Regions from separate parts of the Intrasporangium mesophilum genome, predicted to be linked through region 3. Evidence: predicted binding sites of a transcription regulator. Region 3 holds the regulator's gene; each other region holds the start of a gene.
What was found. The regulator LexA, encoded in region 3, represses DNA repair genes until DNA is damaged. The targets are predictions, from matches to a motif close to TCGAACANNTGTTCGA.

Region 1: a site for LexA is predicted at 2,018-2,033, ahead of ACYVLP_RS04835 (HNH endonuclease signature motif containing protein). Genes of this name have one in related genera too.
Region 2: a site for LexA is predicted at 1,542-1,557, ahead of recA (recombinase RecA). Genes of this name have one in related genera too.
Region 4: a site for LexA is predicted at 1,779-1,794, ahead of ACYVLP_RS15905 (HNH endonuclease signature motif containing protein). Genes of this name have one in related genera too.

What each region holds. Positions count from the first base shown of each region.
Region 1 is NZ_BAAGRF010000004.1:315,455-318,658, reverse strand. It holds gene ACYVLP_RS04840 (thymidine kinase) at 1-114, shown strand, start outside; gene ACYVLP_RS04835 (HNH endonuclease signature motif containing protein) at 161-2,011, opposite strand; gene ACYVLP_RS04830 (RidA family protein) at 2,155-2,568, shown strand; gene ACYVLP_RS04825 (VWA domain-containing protein) at 2,819-3,204, opposite strand, start outside.
Region 2 is NZ_BAAGRF010000012.1:75,126-78,329, forward strand. It holds gene ACYVLP_RS11065 (VanZ family protein) at 403-846, shown strand; gene ACYVLP_RS11070 (DUF3046 domain-containing protein) at 1,267-1,518, shown strand; gene recA (recombinase RecA) at 1,734-2,783, shown strand; gene ACYVLP_RS11080 (regulatory protein RecX) at 2,786-3,204, shown strand, end outside.
Region 3 is NZ_BAAGRF010000029.1:170,707-173,910, reverse strand. It holds gene ACYVLP_RS20685 (Sir2 family NAD-dependent protein deacetylase) at 1-563, shown strand, start outside; gene ACYVLP_RS20680 (phosphotransferase) at 553-1,590, shown strand; gene lexA (transcriptional repressor LexA) at 1,602-2,309, opposite strand; gene ACYVLP_RS20670 (LysM peptidoglycan-binding domain-containing protein) at 2,557-2,979, shown strand.
Region 4 is NZ_BAAGRF010000017.1:14,169-17,372, reverse strand. It holds gene ACYVLP_RS15905 (HNH endonuclease signature motif containing protein) at 1-1,775, opposite strand, end outside; gene ACYVLP_RS15900 (TetR/AcrR family transcriptional regulator) at 1,877-2,707, opposite strand; gene ACYVLP_RS15895 (ATP-binding cassette domain-containing protein) at 2,788-3,204, shown strand, end outside.

The DNA.
Region 1 (3,204 bases), on a different contig from region 3:
CTCCGATCCGAGGTCCCGTTCCTTGACGACCTCGGCGGCCAGGCGCTCCCCGACGACGGCACCTTCACGTACGAGGCCCGCTGCCGCACCTGCTTCGCGTTCCCTGCTGCGTAGGGGGTGTCTGGCGGCCGCGGCAGGCGCGGAGCTATCGACGGAGGCTCTACTCGTCCCGGCGCTGGCGGGGTGGGGTGAAGTCGACGAGGTTGAGGTGCAGCGTGCCGCCGGTGGGCGCGGGGTAGGTGCGGCCCAGGCGTGGGCGTGGGCGGGTCCGGTCTGCCCGGCCTGGGCCGGCGGGGGCTGGGCCGCTGGAGGCTGGGCCGGCGGACGAGTGCAGGTCTCCTCGCGAACCGAGGATGGGGTCGTCGGTAGTGGCGGTGTCGGTCGCCGTCCGCCGGGTCGGTCGCATGGTGTCGGTGGGCATGGTGTCGTGATGTTCGGTGTGAAGCGGCAGGAGTCGGAGTCCGGCGGGGTCGCGCCGGTCGGGATCAGGGTCGCGTGGGCTCGCGTTTGTGCCTGCCCGCGGCAGTGACGGGTGCTGCGGCGGCTGGTCGCCGTGCTGGTCGGGGACTCGCTGGTCGGGCTTGCGACCGGGTGGGTGCCCGGGTGGGCTGATGTCCAGGCCGGTGCGGGTGTGGAAGCGCAGGCCATCGGGGCGGGTGGGGTCGCCCGTGATGGCGTACTCGCCGCGGTGGTGCCCGTCGTGGTGGTGCGGGCACAGTGACAGCAGGTTGGGCAGGTCGGTGGGGCCGCCGTCGCGCCAGTGCCTCAGGTGGTGGACCTCGAGGTAGCTGCTGGCCCCGCAGCCTGGGAACCGGCAGCCGCGGTCGCGGTCCAGGACCAGGACCCGGGACCGGTTCGGCACGACCCGTTGGCTGTCGCCGACGTTGACCGGGTGCCCGTTCGTCGTCCAGACCGGGGTCAGTGTGCCCTCGCAGGTCAGGCCGTCGATGAGGTGCCGGGGCAGGCGCGGTGTTCCGGTGAGCCAGCCGCCGTCGGTGTCCAGGAACACGTTGACCCGGTACCGCGACCTCCGCGCCGGGGTGGCCGCAGCGTGCAGCGAGCGGGTGGCGATCAGGGTGAACGCGTCGGCCCAGGTGACCCGCGGCCGGCCCCCGACGCTGCGGGCGCCGGCGCCGTCGAACCCGTCCGGACCGGTGCGGTCATCGAGGCCACTCCGGGCCAGACCGCCGCACGCGCCTTCACACGCCTGGTCAGACGCAGGGTCAGTCGCAGGGTCAGACGCATCACCGGCTGACCCAGCCGCGTCGTCGGCGCCGCGCTCGCTGCCAGCTCCCTTGCCGTCGCCGTTGCCGTCGCCGTTGTGGTCGCCGCCGTTGTGGCCGATGTCAGGGCTGATGTCAGGGCTGATGTCGGTGTCGGTGTTGGTGTCGGTGGTGGCGTGGAAGAGGTGGTCCTTGGCCTCGGTGAGGGCGGCCTGTACCAGGGCGCCCTGCTCGGGCGGGGCGTCGTACCGCAGCCGGAACCGGCCGTCGGCGTCGAAGCCCATGCTCAGGGCGGCCGGGGCGATCAGGGTGGGCAGCCCGTCGGGGCCGGTGTGCGGGTCGGGACGCTGGGCTGGCAGCAGCCGCCCCTCGGAGTCGTGGCTGGAAGGCTCGAGGGTGAAGTCGTACCGGCTGACGGTGCGATGAAGCTGCGTGACGGTGGCGTGTCGGGCGAACTCTGCCACGGTGGCATCGAACTCGGCCGGGGTGTGCCGGGCCACGACCGCGGCCTGGTCCAGGCTGATCGCTCCCTGCCGGAGTGCGGCCGCGGTGGCGGGCAGCTCGTCCTGGCGGCGGGCCAGCAGCACGACCGCGGCGGCCTGCCCGCGCGACAGACCGGCCCGCACCATCAGCCAGTGCTCGGGCGAGCGGATCCCGGGGGCGGCCCAGGTGTCCTCGACGAGGGCTCGGGTGACCAGCTGGACCAGGCGTGCGTGGGCGTCGTGCAGGTCCGCGGCCAGTGCCGCGACCAGCTCCCAGTCCTGCTCGATCTGCGCCTCGGTCGCCATGCTTCATCGTACACCTGTTCGAACGATGATGCACGTTTGTCTGTGGACGACCGCGTTAGCATTAATATGGCGAAGGTCCGCGCTGGCTCCGGCAGGCGACAACTGCAGGGACGAGCCGCGCACCACCTTGTTACCGTCCGGACATGACCTCACCCGACTCGGCTGTGCGCCTCATCCGGTCCGACGCGCTCACGGACACCGCACCGTATGCCTACGCCGCGACAACGGCCGAGCCTGCGCGCCTCGTCTTCGCCGCGGGGGCCTGTCCGCTCGACGACGACGGGTTGACGGTGGCTCCCGGGGACATCGAGGCGCAGGCGCGGCGTTGCGTCCGCAACCTCGTCGCGGCCCTCGAGGCGTCAGGCGCGACGTTGGCTGACGTGATCTACACGCGTGTCCTGGTCGCAACCACGGTTCGCGAGGACCTCGTCAGCGCGTGGACGGTGGTGCACGACGCCTTCGGGGACCACGAGGTGCCGAGCACCCTTCACGGGGTGACGGTGCTGGGTTATCCGGACCAGCTGGTGGAGATCGAAGCGGTCGCGGCACTTGCCTGATCGACGTTGACTGGGGCTTCACAGTCGCTGGCCCTGCCGATGTGACTGGGCGCCCACTCGACTGGAGGGACCACCTGAAGTGGTCGGTTCGATCCGCGAGGTTGGCTTCGCGGCGATCGACGCGTGGTGCCTGTCTGTTACTGAGCGCCCACTCGACTGGAGGGACCGCATCGGCTGGGAAGGCCGACCGACGGAGGGTGCGGCCGGCTTACGGAGCGGCGCGGCTGACCGGGCGGGGCGGCATACCGGGTCAGGCTGGTGGGTCGGGCTCGTGCGTGGTGACGATGTCGTGGGCGGCCGCCCACGCCGTGATGTCGCGTCGCTCGATCGCGGTCGCCATGAGCTCGGGGAACCGGTCCGGGGTGCAGGCGAAGGCAGGGACCCCGACGGCCGCGAGCGCGGCCGCGTGGTTCGCGTCGAAGCTCGGCCGGCCGGAGTCGCTCAGCGCGAGGAGTGCGACCATCGTGGCCCCGGACGCGACGATCGACTGGGCGCGGCGCACCATCTCCTCGGCGATCCCGCCTTCGTACAGGTCGCTGATGAGCACGAGGATCGTCTCAGCGGGCTGGTCGATGAGGCTTTCGCAGTAGGCGAGGGCGCGGTTGATGTCGGTGCCACCGCCGAGCTGCACGCCGA
Region 2 (3,204 bases), on a different contig from region 3:
CCGTGGGGCTCGTTGTGCCCTCGTCCACGAGACGCACCATCGAGGTCGTCGTGTCACACCGCTCGGCGATCGGGCTGAGCATCGCCGGGCGACGGGCCGCGGCGGCACGCTGATCGGGGCCTGGGTCACGGATGTCGGTCTGGTTCGTCTCATGAGACAGACGGTCGGAGACCCCCAACCATCACCCGCCGGCCGTCGAGGGGATCCGGACGGCCCGTGCGCTGCACGCTCAGCGCCAGAACGGGCCCGTCCGGGTCCCCGAACCCTGGGACAGCTGCACATCCCGCACGAGTACCAGTTGCCCGCGACGACGCTGCAGGGGCCCGCGTCACGGTCGAGCCATTGACGCGTCCCAGTTTCATGGGGCCTCCGAGGGCGGGCCCGTGATCGGAGGGGTGCGCTTTGTCCAGCGGGCGTTCGGCACCGGGATCCCGTCGTTCCCGCGGTCGCGGGATCGTCGTCCTGCTCGGGGCCGTCGTAGTCCTCCTTCTCGGGGTCCTGCTCTGGCCGCGCGGAACCGACCTGAGGAGACTCCAGATCGAGACGTGGGTCTGGCTTTGGGCGCACACCGGTCGCCAGCCGTGGTTCACCCCCGACCTGTGGAGCGTCCTCGTCAACGTCGCAGCATTCTTCGTGCCGGCCTGCCTGGCTGCACTGCTCATCCGGCGCCCGTGGTGGACCATCACACTCGTCGGCCTGCTCATCAGCAGCGGAGCCGAGGCCGTCCAGGCGCTCGCCCTCCCGGGGCTGCGCGTCGCTTCGGTCGGCGACGTGCTCGCCAACGGGACGGGTGCGCTTGTCGGCGCTCTCGTCGGCTCCAGCCGGCGCCGGCGCGGGTGGTCGTGACGCAGTTTCGGGGCGGGGGGTCGCCGAGGCCCAGATCGGTGCCCGCGTGGCAGAGCGGACGTGCGCCACCTGGAAGTCGCGGCCGACCGGCACACCTGCGTCACGAACGGCGGGTTGGGCCGTCTTTGTCACTGGAAGGTACGTCAGGTCTGTCCTTCCCGCTTGGGGGTTCGTCTCTCCTCATGCCTTCGTGGAGGAAAGGCTGGGAGAGGCGAACCTCCGGCCGGGGATCGGGTGATGCGCCGGCTGACGCGAGTGGCTCGGGAGGCCGGCGACTCTCACCTCTGCGGCCGACGGGCCGGCTCGCGTCGTTGCCGCGAGCGATGGCGCGTAAGGTGATCGGGTCGATGGGACGCTCGCTGGGCGAGACGGACCGAGACTGACGAGTCCTTGTGTCTGCGCAGGTCAGGAGCATTCATAGTGCGGATGAGCCACTTCTGGACGCTGATGGACGACGAGTTCGGGCCGGCGTATGCCGGGTCGCTCGCGCGCGATCATGTGATCGGCGCGCTCGACAACCGGACCGTGGTGCAGGCGCTGGCGGACGGGGTGCCACCGCGTCAGGTGTGGGAGGCCCTCTGCGACGACATGGACGTCCCGCCGGAGCGCCGGCTCGGCCGCGACGACCGCGTCGCGCCCGGGGCACCAGGCGGACAGCAGGGACCGGTCTGAGCGACGGCGTGTCGCGGTCGACTTCGAACACGTGTTCGGTAGTGTTCTCCACAGGTGCTGCGCCGAGAACGCATCATCCACAGGCCGTCTCGTGGCTCCAACCCGATGTCGGCGCCGGCACCTAACGTCTGACCCGACAACGGATCGCGATATCGACGAGTCGTCCGGGTCGCAGGTAGACGACCGCAGAGCAGACGGCAGATAGGTGGCCACTCATGGCATCGGTGCAGGACAAGGACAAGGACAAGGCTCTCTCCTCGGTGATGGGGCAGATCGAGAAGAGCTACGGCAAAGGTGCTGTGATGCGTCTCGGTGACGACATCAGGCCGCCGATCGAGGTGATCCCGACGGGGTCGATCGCACTCGATGTGGCGCTCGGCATCGGCGGGCTTCCCCGAGGACGCATCGTCGAGATCTACGGGCCGGAGTCATCCGGTAAGACGACGGTCGCGCTGCACGCCGTGGCGAACGCACAGAAGGGTGGCGGTATCGCGGCGTTCATCGACGCCGAGCACGCGCTCGACCCGGAGTATGCGAAGAAGCTCGGCGTGGACACCGACGCGCTGCTGGTGTCCCAGCCGGACACCGGTGAGCAGGCCCTCGAGATCGCCGACATGCTGATCCGCTCGGGCGCGCTCGACATCATCGTCATCGACTCCGTGGCGGCGCTGGTGCCCCGCGCCGAGATCGAGGGCGAGATGGGCGACAGCCATGTGGGACTCCAGGCCCGCCTCATGAGCCAGGCCCTGCGCAAGCTCACCGGTGCACTCAACAACACCGGCACGACCGCGATCTTCATCAACCAGCTCCGCGAGAAGATCGGCGTCATGTTCGGGTCGCCGGAGACGACGACAGGTGGCAAGGCGCTGAAGTTCTACGCCTCGGTCCGCCTCGACGTGCGGCGCATCGAGACGCTCAAGGACGGCACCGAGCCCGTCGGCAACCGCACGCGGGTCAAGGTCGTCAAGAACAAGGTGTCCCCGCCGTTCAAGCAGGCGGAGTTCGACATCCTCTACGGCCAGGGCATCTCGCGCGAAGGCGGCCTCATCGACATGGGCGTCGAGCACGGCTTCGTGCGCAAGGCCGGCGCCTGGTACACCTACGACGGCGACCAGCTGGGCCAGGGCAAGGAGAACGCCCGCAACTTCCTCAAGGACAACCCTGACCTCGCCGACGAGATCGAGAAGAAGGTGAAGGAGAAGCTCGGCGTCGGGCCGCGCGTCGACCAGCCCGCTGAGGTCGCGGACGTGCCCGTCGACTTCTGACGATGGCCGGCTCGGAGCAGAGCGACCGGCTGGCCCGCGCCGCGCGTGCCCTCGCGAAAGCGGAGGGCGTCGTCGGGGTGCGGGCCGGCGGTGGCCAAGCATCGCCCACCAACGACACGGCCCGGCCGGCGCCCCCTAGGCCGACGCCCCCTAGGCCGGCGTGGACCCCGCCTCCGGACGACCTGGAGTCCGAGGCGCCCAAGGCGGACCCCGAGTCCGTCGCCCGGGCGATCGTGCTGCGCCAGCTGAGCCTGGCTCCGCGCAGCCGGGCGCAGCTCGAGAGGAAGCTGCGACAGCGCGGCTGCGATGACGAGGTCGCCCATCGCGTCCTCGACCGGATGACCGAGGTGGGGCTCGTCGACGACGAGGCCTACGCGGAGCTGCTCGTCCGCTCGAAGCAGGCCGGCAAGGGCCTGGCCCG
Region 3 (3,204 bases):
ACGTCGACGGTCTGCACCAGGCCGCGGGTGCCCGGGACGTCGTCGAGCTGCACGGGTCGCTCGAGCGTGCGGTCTGTCTCATCTGCGGGGAGATCACGACCCGGCTGGGTCTGCACGAGCGGATGACCGAGGCCAACCCCGGCTTCATGGCACGCTTCTCCGAGGCCGCGGCACGCGTCGGGTCCCAATGGGGCGAGCAGGTGCGCCCCGACGGCGACATCGTGCTCGCCGACGAGCTGGTCGACTCCTTCCACACACCCCGATGCCTGGTCTGCGGCAACGACACCGTCAAGCCGGACGTCGTCTTCTTCGGAGAGTCCGTGCCAAAGGCGTTGGTGGACAGGTGTTTTCGACTTGTCGACGACGCAGGTGCCGTGTTGGTGCTCGGTTCTTCGTTGTCGGTCATGAGCGGCTACCGCTTCGTCCGGCATGCCCATCAACGCGGCATACCGGTGGCGATCGTCACGCGGTCGGCCACCCGTGGCGACGCCCAGGCCACCACGAGAGTCCACGAGAGGCTCGGCCCCACGCTGCGCCGCCTCTGGAGTGCCCTTGAGCACTGACCCGCGGTGGTATGCCGCCCTGCCGGAGTCGGGCCCCGGCCCGTCCGAGCGCTGGACGTCCGCCGACTTCGCGGCCGAGCTGCAGGCGTGGGTGGGAGGCGCGCTGGGATCTCTCGGGCACGAGCTCGTCGGCCTCGAGCCGGTGCACCAGCGACCCTGGTCTACGGTGTGGCGCGCCCGGGCCGACGACGGCGGACTGTTCTGGGCCAAGCAGAACTGCGCACACCAGAGCTTCGAGGCGCACCTGCTCGTCGTGCTCGACCGCCTGGCCGGGGATCGGGTGGTCCCGGTGGCCGCGGCGGACATCGAGCGTGGCCTACACCTCGTGCCCGACCAAGGGCCGGTCTATGCCGAAATGGTGCCAGAGGACGACATCGACGCATGGTGCACGGTCGCCGTCGAGGCGATGCACCTGCAGCGCGAGCTCTTGGGGCGCGAGGCTGAGCTCGCCGCTGCCGGGCTCACGAGAATCCGCACGGCGGATGCTGCCGACTACGTGACCGCCCGGGCCGCGTCGCTCGCGGGCCTGCCAGCCGGTGACCCTCGACGGATGCCTGCGGACGAGGCCGCCACGGTGTGCGCACTCGATCCTGTGATCCGTGGCTGGGCGGCCCAGGTCGAGGCGCTCGACCTACCGGACACGTTGGTGCACAACGACCTTCACGAGCACAACGTCTTTGCGACAGACGGGCAGCTGCGCTTCTTCGACTTCGGAGACGCCGTGATCGCGAACCCGCTCTGGTCACTGCTCATCCCCCTGCGGGTGATGTCGAGCCGGCTGGAGGCCGGGGTGGATGACCCACGGTTGCGCCGGGTGGCGGACGCCGCAACGGAGGTGTGGGGTGACCTTCGGCCCGTCGGTGAGCTCCGGGCGGCCCTGCCGGCGGCCTTGCAGCTGGCGCGACTGGGTCGGGTCGAGGCGTGGCTTCGGGTCGTGGCGACGATGACGCCGTCCGAGCTGGCCGACTTCGGTGACTCGCCCAGCTGGTGGCTGGCATCGCTGCAGGAGGAACCGCCGCTGAGCTGACCGGTGACGGCTCAGACGCGGCGCAGGACGGCGGTGACCTTGCCGAGGATCGTCGCGTCGTCGCCGTCGATCGGCTCGAAAGCCTGGTTGTGGGGGAGCAGCCAGACGTGGCCGTCCTTGCGCTTGAACGTCTTGACCGTGGCCTCGTTGTCGAGCAGGGCCGCGACGATGTCGCCGTTGTCGGCTGTCTGCTGTCGTGACACCACGACCCAGTCGCCGTCGCAGATCGCGGCGTCGATCATCGAGTCTCCGACGACCTTGAGCAGGAAGAGCTCGCCCTCGCCGACAATCTGCTTCGGCAGCGGGAAGACGTCGTCGACGAGCTCCTCAGCAGTGATCGGCACTCCCGCGGCGATCCGACCCAGGACCGGGACGTATGCCGCCTGGGGACGCGAGTCGCCGCTGTCGGTCTCGAGGTCGTGGCGCTGCACGCTGAGGTCGATGTCGCCACGGCGCTGCGACGGGCGGGCGTCGGGCGAGACGACCTCGATCGCGCGCGGACGGTTGGGGTCGCGACGGACGTAGCCCTTCGTCACGAGGGCGTTGAGCTGGTGCGAGACGCTGGACGGGCTGGCCAGGCCGACCGCGTCACCGATCTCACGCATGCTCGGCGGGTATCCACGCCGGTCCACGGAGTTGCGGATGACCTCGAGCACACGCCGCTGGCGCACGGTCAGCCCGTCGCCCTTGTCGCGGTCGGGAAACTCGGTCACGCCCATGATGTCCCCTTCGTCGTGCTCGTCAGACCCCGATGTCCGGCTTGCGGTGAGCGCCGCTCGAGCGCTCGTGAGGGCCAGTGTCAGTGGTGACTGGTGTGGTTGGTGGTGTGAGAACAGCGTACGAGGTTCGAACACAGTTGCCAAACACCTGTTCGATGCGTGTCTCGACTTCGTCGAACAGACGTGCTACAACTCGTACAGACGTTCTATCGAACACCTGTTCGTTCGGCAGCAAGGGGAGGTCATCATGAGCGCCATCGTCGTCGAGGCAGCGCACCGGCAGCAGGCTCAGGGGGCCCTGTGCGACCCGCTCCCGTCCCCGCGCGGGCGTGGCCATCTCGTGCTCGTGCCCACCGGTCCGGATGCGCTCGGTCCGGCATCTAGGGCGCACTCACGTCTTCGTCTGACCCGGCGCGGGCGGCTCGTCATCGCGCTCCTCGTCGCCGCCGTTGTTGCCGTGCTCGGGGTGGCAGCGGCCGTCCAGCGCGCCGGCGCCGTCAGCGAGCCGCGGGTCATCACCGTGCAGCCGGGCCAGACCCTGTGGGGCATCGCCTCGCGGGAGCTGCCGGACCTGCCGGTCACCAGCGGCATCGTCGAGCTTCAGCTCGCCAACAGCCTGTCGACCTCGCAGATCCACATCGGTCAGCGGCTCGTCATCCCGACGCCCTGACGCCGCGCCGCCGGGCCCTCTTCTGGTGACAGGCCCGGCTCCATGGCAGCCGCGTTGGCTCCACCTTCAGCGGCTGGCGGTAGCGGCGCTTCGACCCCGCCGCTCTCGCCCGGACGCCGCACCCCAGATCGGGGTGCGGCGTTCTGCCATGCCTGGGCGGTGTTGAGTGAGCGCCGCGCCCCGCCTGTCACACGATGGGCCGGGCTGTTTGACGCGCGGGACGGA
Region 4 (3,204 bases), on a different contig from region 3:
TGCGCCTCGCACCACTGTGCCGGCACGGTGCAGCCCGGGTACGAGCAGCCGCCGTCGCGGACCGCGAGAGCCAACCGCTGAGCCGGGGTGAAGTACCGCTGGGTGAACCCGAGGTCCAGGACCTGGGACGGGCCGCCGAGCACCATCGGCACGACCCCGGCCTCGCACGCCAGCCGGCGCACCGCGCCCACGGACAGCACCTCGTCGTTGTCCGCGACGCCGGCGCCGTGCACGAGCCCGACCAGGGCCGCGTAGGACATCGTGATGACGACCTTGGCCCGCGGGGTCCGGGTCACGCCCATCGGGGCGGCCACCGCCCGAGCGACCAGCTCGAGCAGCGCGTCCGCGCGTCGAGTCGCCGGCAGCCGCGGGTCGGCCACCGGCACGGCGCAGACCTCACACCCCGGCCGCACCCAGGACCCACCCACATGCCCATCCACATGCCCGCCCACGGACCCACCCGTGGACCCATCCGTGGACCCATCGACACGACCGACGGAGTGGTCGCCCTCGAACGGCTGGTCACCGTGCCCTCTCAGGGCGAAGGCCGCACCGCCGCCGACATCGCCCGAACCGCCCGCACCGCCCGCACCGCCCTCGATGGGGCCATGAGCCGAGCCAGCGCCAGAGGCCAGCACACCGGTGCGCTCGCCCGGATGGCGATCCACCCCCGCGTGATCTAGCTGATCTGGGCCGGGTGACGGCTCGGGGATCAGGTGTCCGCACACCGGGTGCCGATACGGCGCCGGACGCTCTGCCCAGTCCAGGTCTGGCCGCGGCCGGGCCAGCGGGTCGATCGCGGCGTCCAGCACCGCCGCGCCCTCGGGATCCAGCCGGAGCCGGTACTCGACCAGCCCCGCCGAGCGACCCACCCGCGACAACGACCGACCCGCCCGCATCCGCGCCTCCTGGGCCGCCACCTGCTCCGGTGGCCGCAGCGACACCCGAGCCTGCCGGACCAGCCGCCGCAGCTCACGCACCCCCAGCACCCCGGCCTGCTCGACCATCGCATGGACCACCCCGTCGAGATGAGCCCGCTCGGCAAAGGACACCGCATCCTCGTGGAACCGCACGATCACCGCCGCCCGCTCCACCGTGGTCACCCCCGAACGCACCATCTCGGCCAGCGCCCGCCACCGCGGCTCGCTCATCACCGCACCCACCGCCGTCAGCTCCGCCGCCCCGGCACCCTCCAGGGCCGGGGCCTGGGCCGCGAGCCAGTCGTTGCGCGACAGGCCCTCCCGCAGACCCAGACCGCGCGAGGACACCTCGCCCGCCAGCACCGCCGTCAGGCTGTGCGCCAGATCCCGCACCCGCTGCGCCTGCGCGACCGCATCGCCCACCCCGGCCTCGGGCAGGCACCACGTCGGGAACGACCGGGCGATCAGCCGCAGCTCCTCGGCCATCGAGGCCAGCCGCGCGGCCAGCCCCGGCAGACCCGCCAGAGCCTCCAGCTCCACACCCGCCCGCGAGTCAGACGAGGCCAGCAACGCCACCCGGGCCACCGGGTCCATCACCACCGATGTCGCCGCCACCGCGGCCCCGCCCACCAGCCCGGCCCCGCCCACCAGCCCGGCCCCGCCCACCAGCCCGGCCCCGCCCACCAGCCCGGCCCCGCCCACCAGCCCGGCCCCGCCCACCAGCCCGGCCCCGCCCACCAGCCCGGCCCCGCCCACCAACCCGGCCCCTGCCGGCTCACCAGGCTGCCGCACCGGCGCGGTGACCCCGTGGCGCGGGCCCCGTCGGCGCTTCGGATGGCGGGCTGTCTGGCTCATGACCCAAACATACGTTCGACCACCGACAGCCACCCGCCACTACCCACAGCAAACCGATGCAAACACCTGGGTTGTCCACAGGCTCGAAGGGTCCGCCGGAGCTAGCTGCCCTTCTTGGCCGTGCCCCGTGCATGTCCGTCCGACCCGAGCCGGTCGACGAACGCCTCGATGCCGTCGAGCAGTCGCTCCAGCCCGAACTCGAAGATCATCTCGCTCTCGGCCTCCAGGTATGACCCCTCGAGCTCGGTGCCGTCGAACGTGCCCTGGCTGGCAAGCGCCGTCAAGAAAGGGAACCGCTCGGCATAGTCGGGCGCGACCTCGTTGAACATCCGGGACCGCGACATCCACCATTCGTTCTCGTCGACGCCTGTCACCTCGGTCGCACGGGTCGTCTCGGCCATGGCGCGAGCGTTGCCATGGACGAAGCTCGCGACGGACCACACGCTCGCCATGAGGTCGGGACCGGTCAGCCCGAGCCCGGAAAGGAGCTTCGCGGAGGTCTCCTGGTTGCGGGTCTCGTTGGGGCCCATGCCGGCCCGCGCGCCGGAGATGTCAAGGGTCCACGGGTGGCGCAGGAAGAACGCACGGTTGTCGTGGGCCCACTGCCGCAGTGCGGGCCGCCAGCCGTCGGAGAGGTCGTAGTCGGTCGGCAGCTCGCCCGCCACGTGGTCCCACATGAGGTCGATCAGCTCGGCCTTGCCCGGAATGTACGTGTAGAGCGCCATGGGAGTGCGGCCGAGCCGGTCACCGACCGCGCGCATGGAGACGGCGTCGATCCCGCCTTCGTCGGCGAGGGCGATGGCGGCGGCGACGATCTCCTGGACGCTCAGCGCGGCCTTCGGCCCACGCCGCGTCGCGGGGGGCTGCGGTTTCGCACCCCAGAGCAGGCGCATGGACTCCTCGGGGTCGCCCTGGCCGACGTAGATGACCATGAGGGTTGCCAACTCCTTACGCCGTAATCTAATCTCTTCGAGGATCTCTTTACGGCGTAAAAGATACAGGGAGGTATGCCGTGCCGGACCGAGGACTCGCCAGTCCCACCCAGCCCACCACCACCGCAACACCCACCACCGCAACACCCACCTCAGGCACCGCCCCCGCCAACACACCGGCGATCGTGGCACGAGGCCTGGTCAAGACGTATGCCGCCCACCGGGCTCTCGACGGGTTCGACCTCACGGTCCCGCGTGGGGTGGTGTGGGGCCTGCTCGGCCCCAACGGCGCCGGCAAGACGACAGCGGTGCGCACCCTCGCCACGCTGCTCGCCGTCGAGCAGGGCGAGGCATCGGTCGCGGGGGTCGACGTGCGCACCCGGCCGCAGGAGGTGCGTCGCCACATCGGGCTCTCCGGGCAGACGCCGGCCCTCGACGAGATCCTCGGCGGCAGGCAGAACCTCGTGCTGTTCGCGCGGCTCAACCGGTTCGGCGCG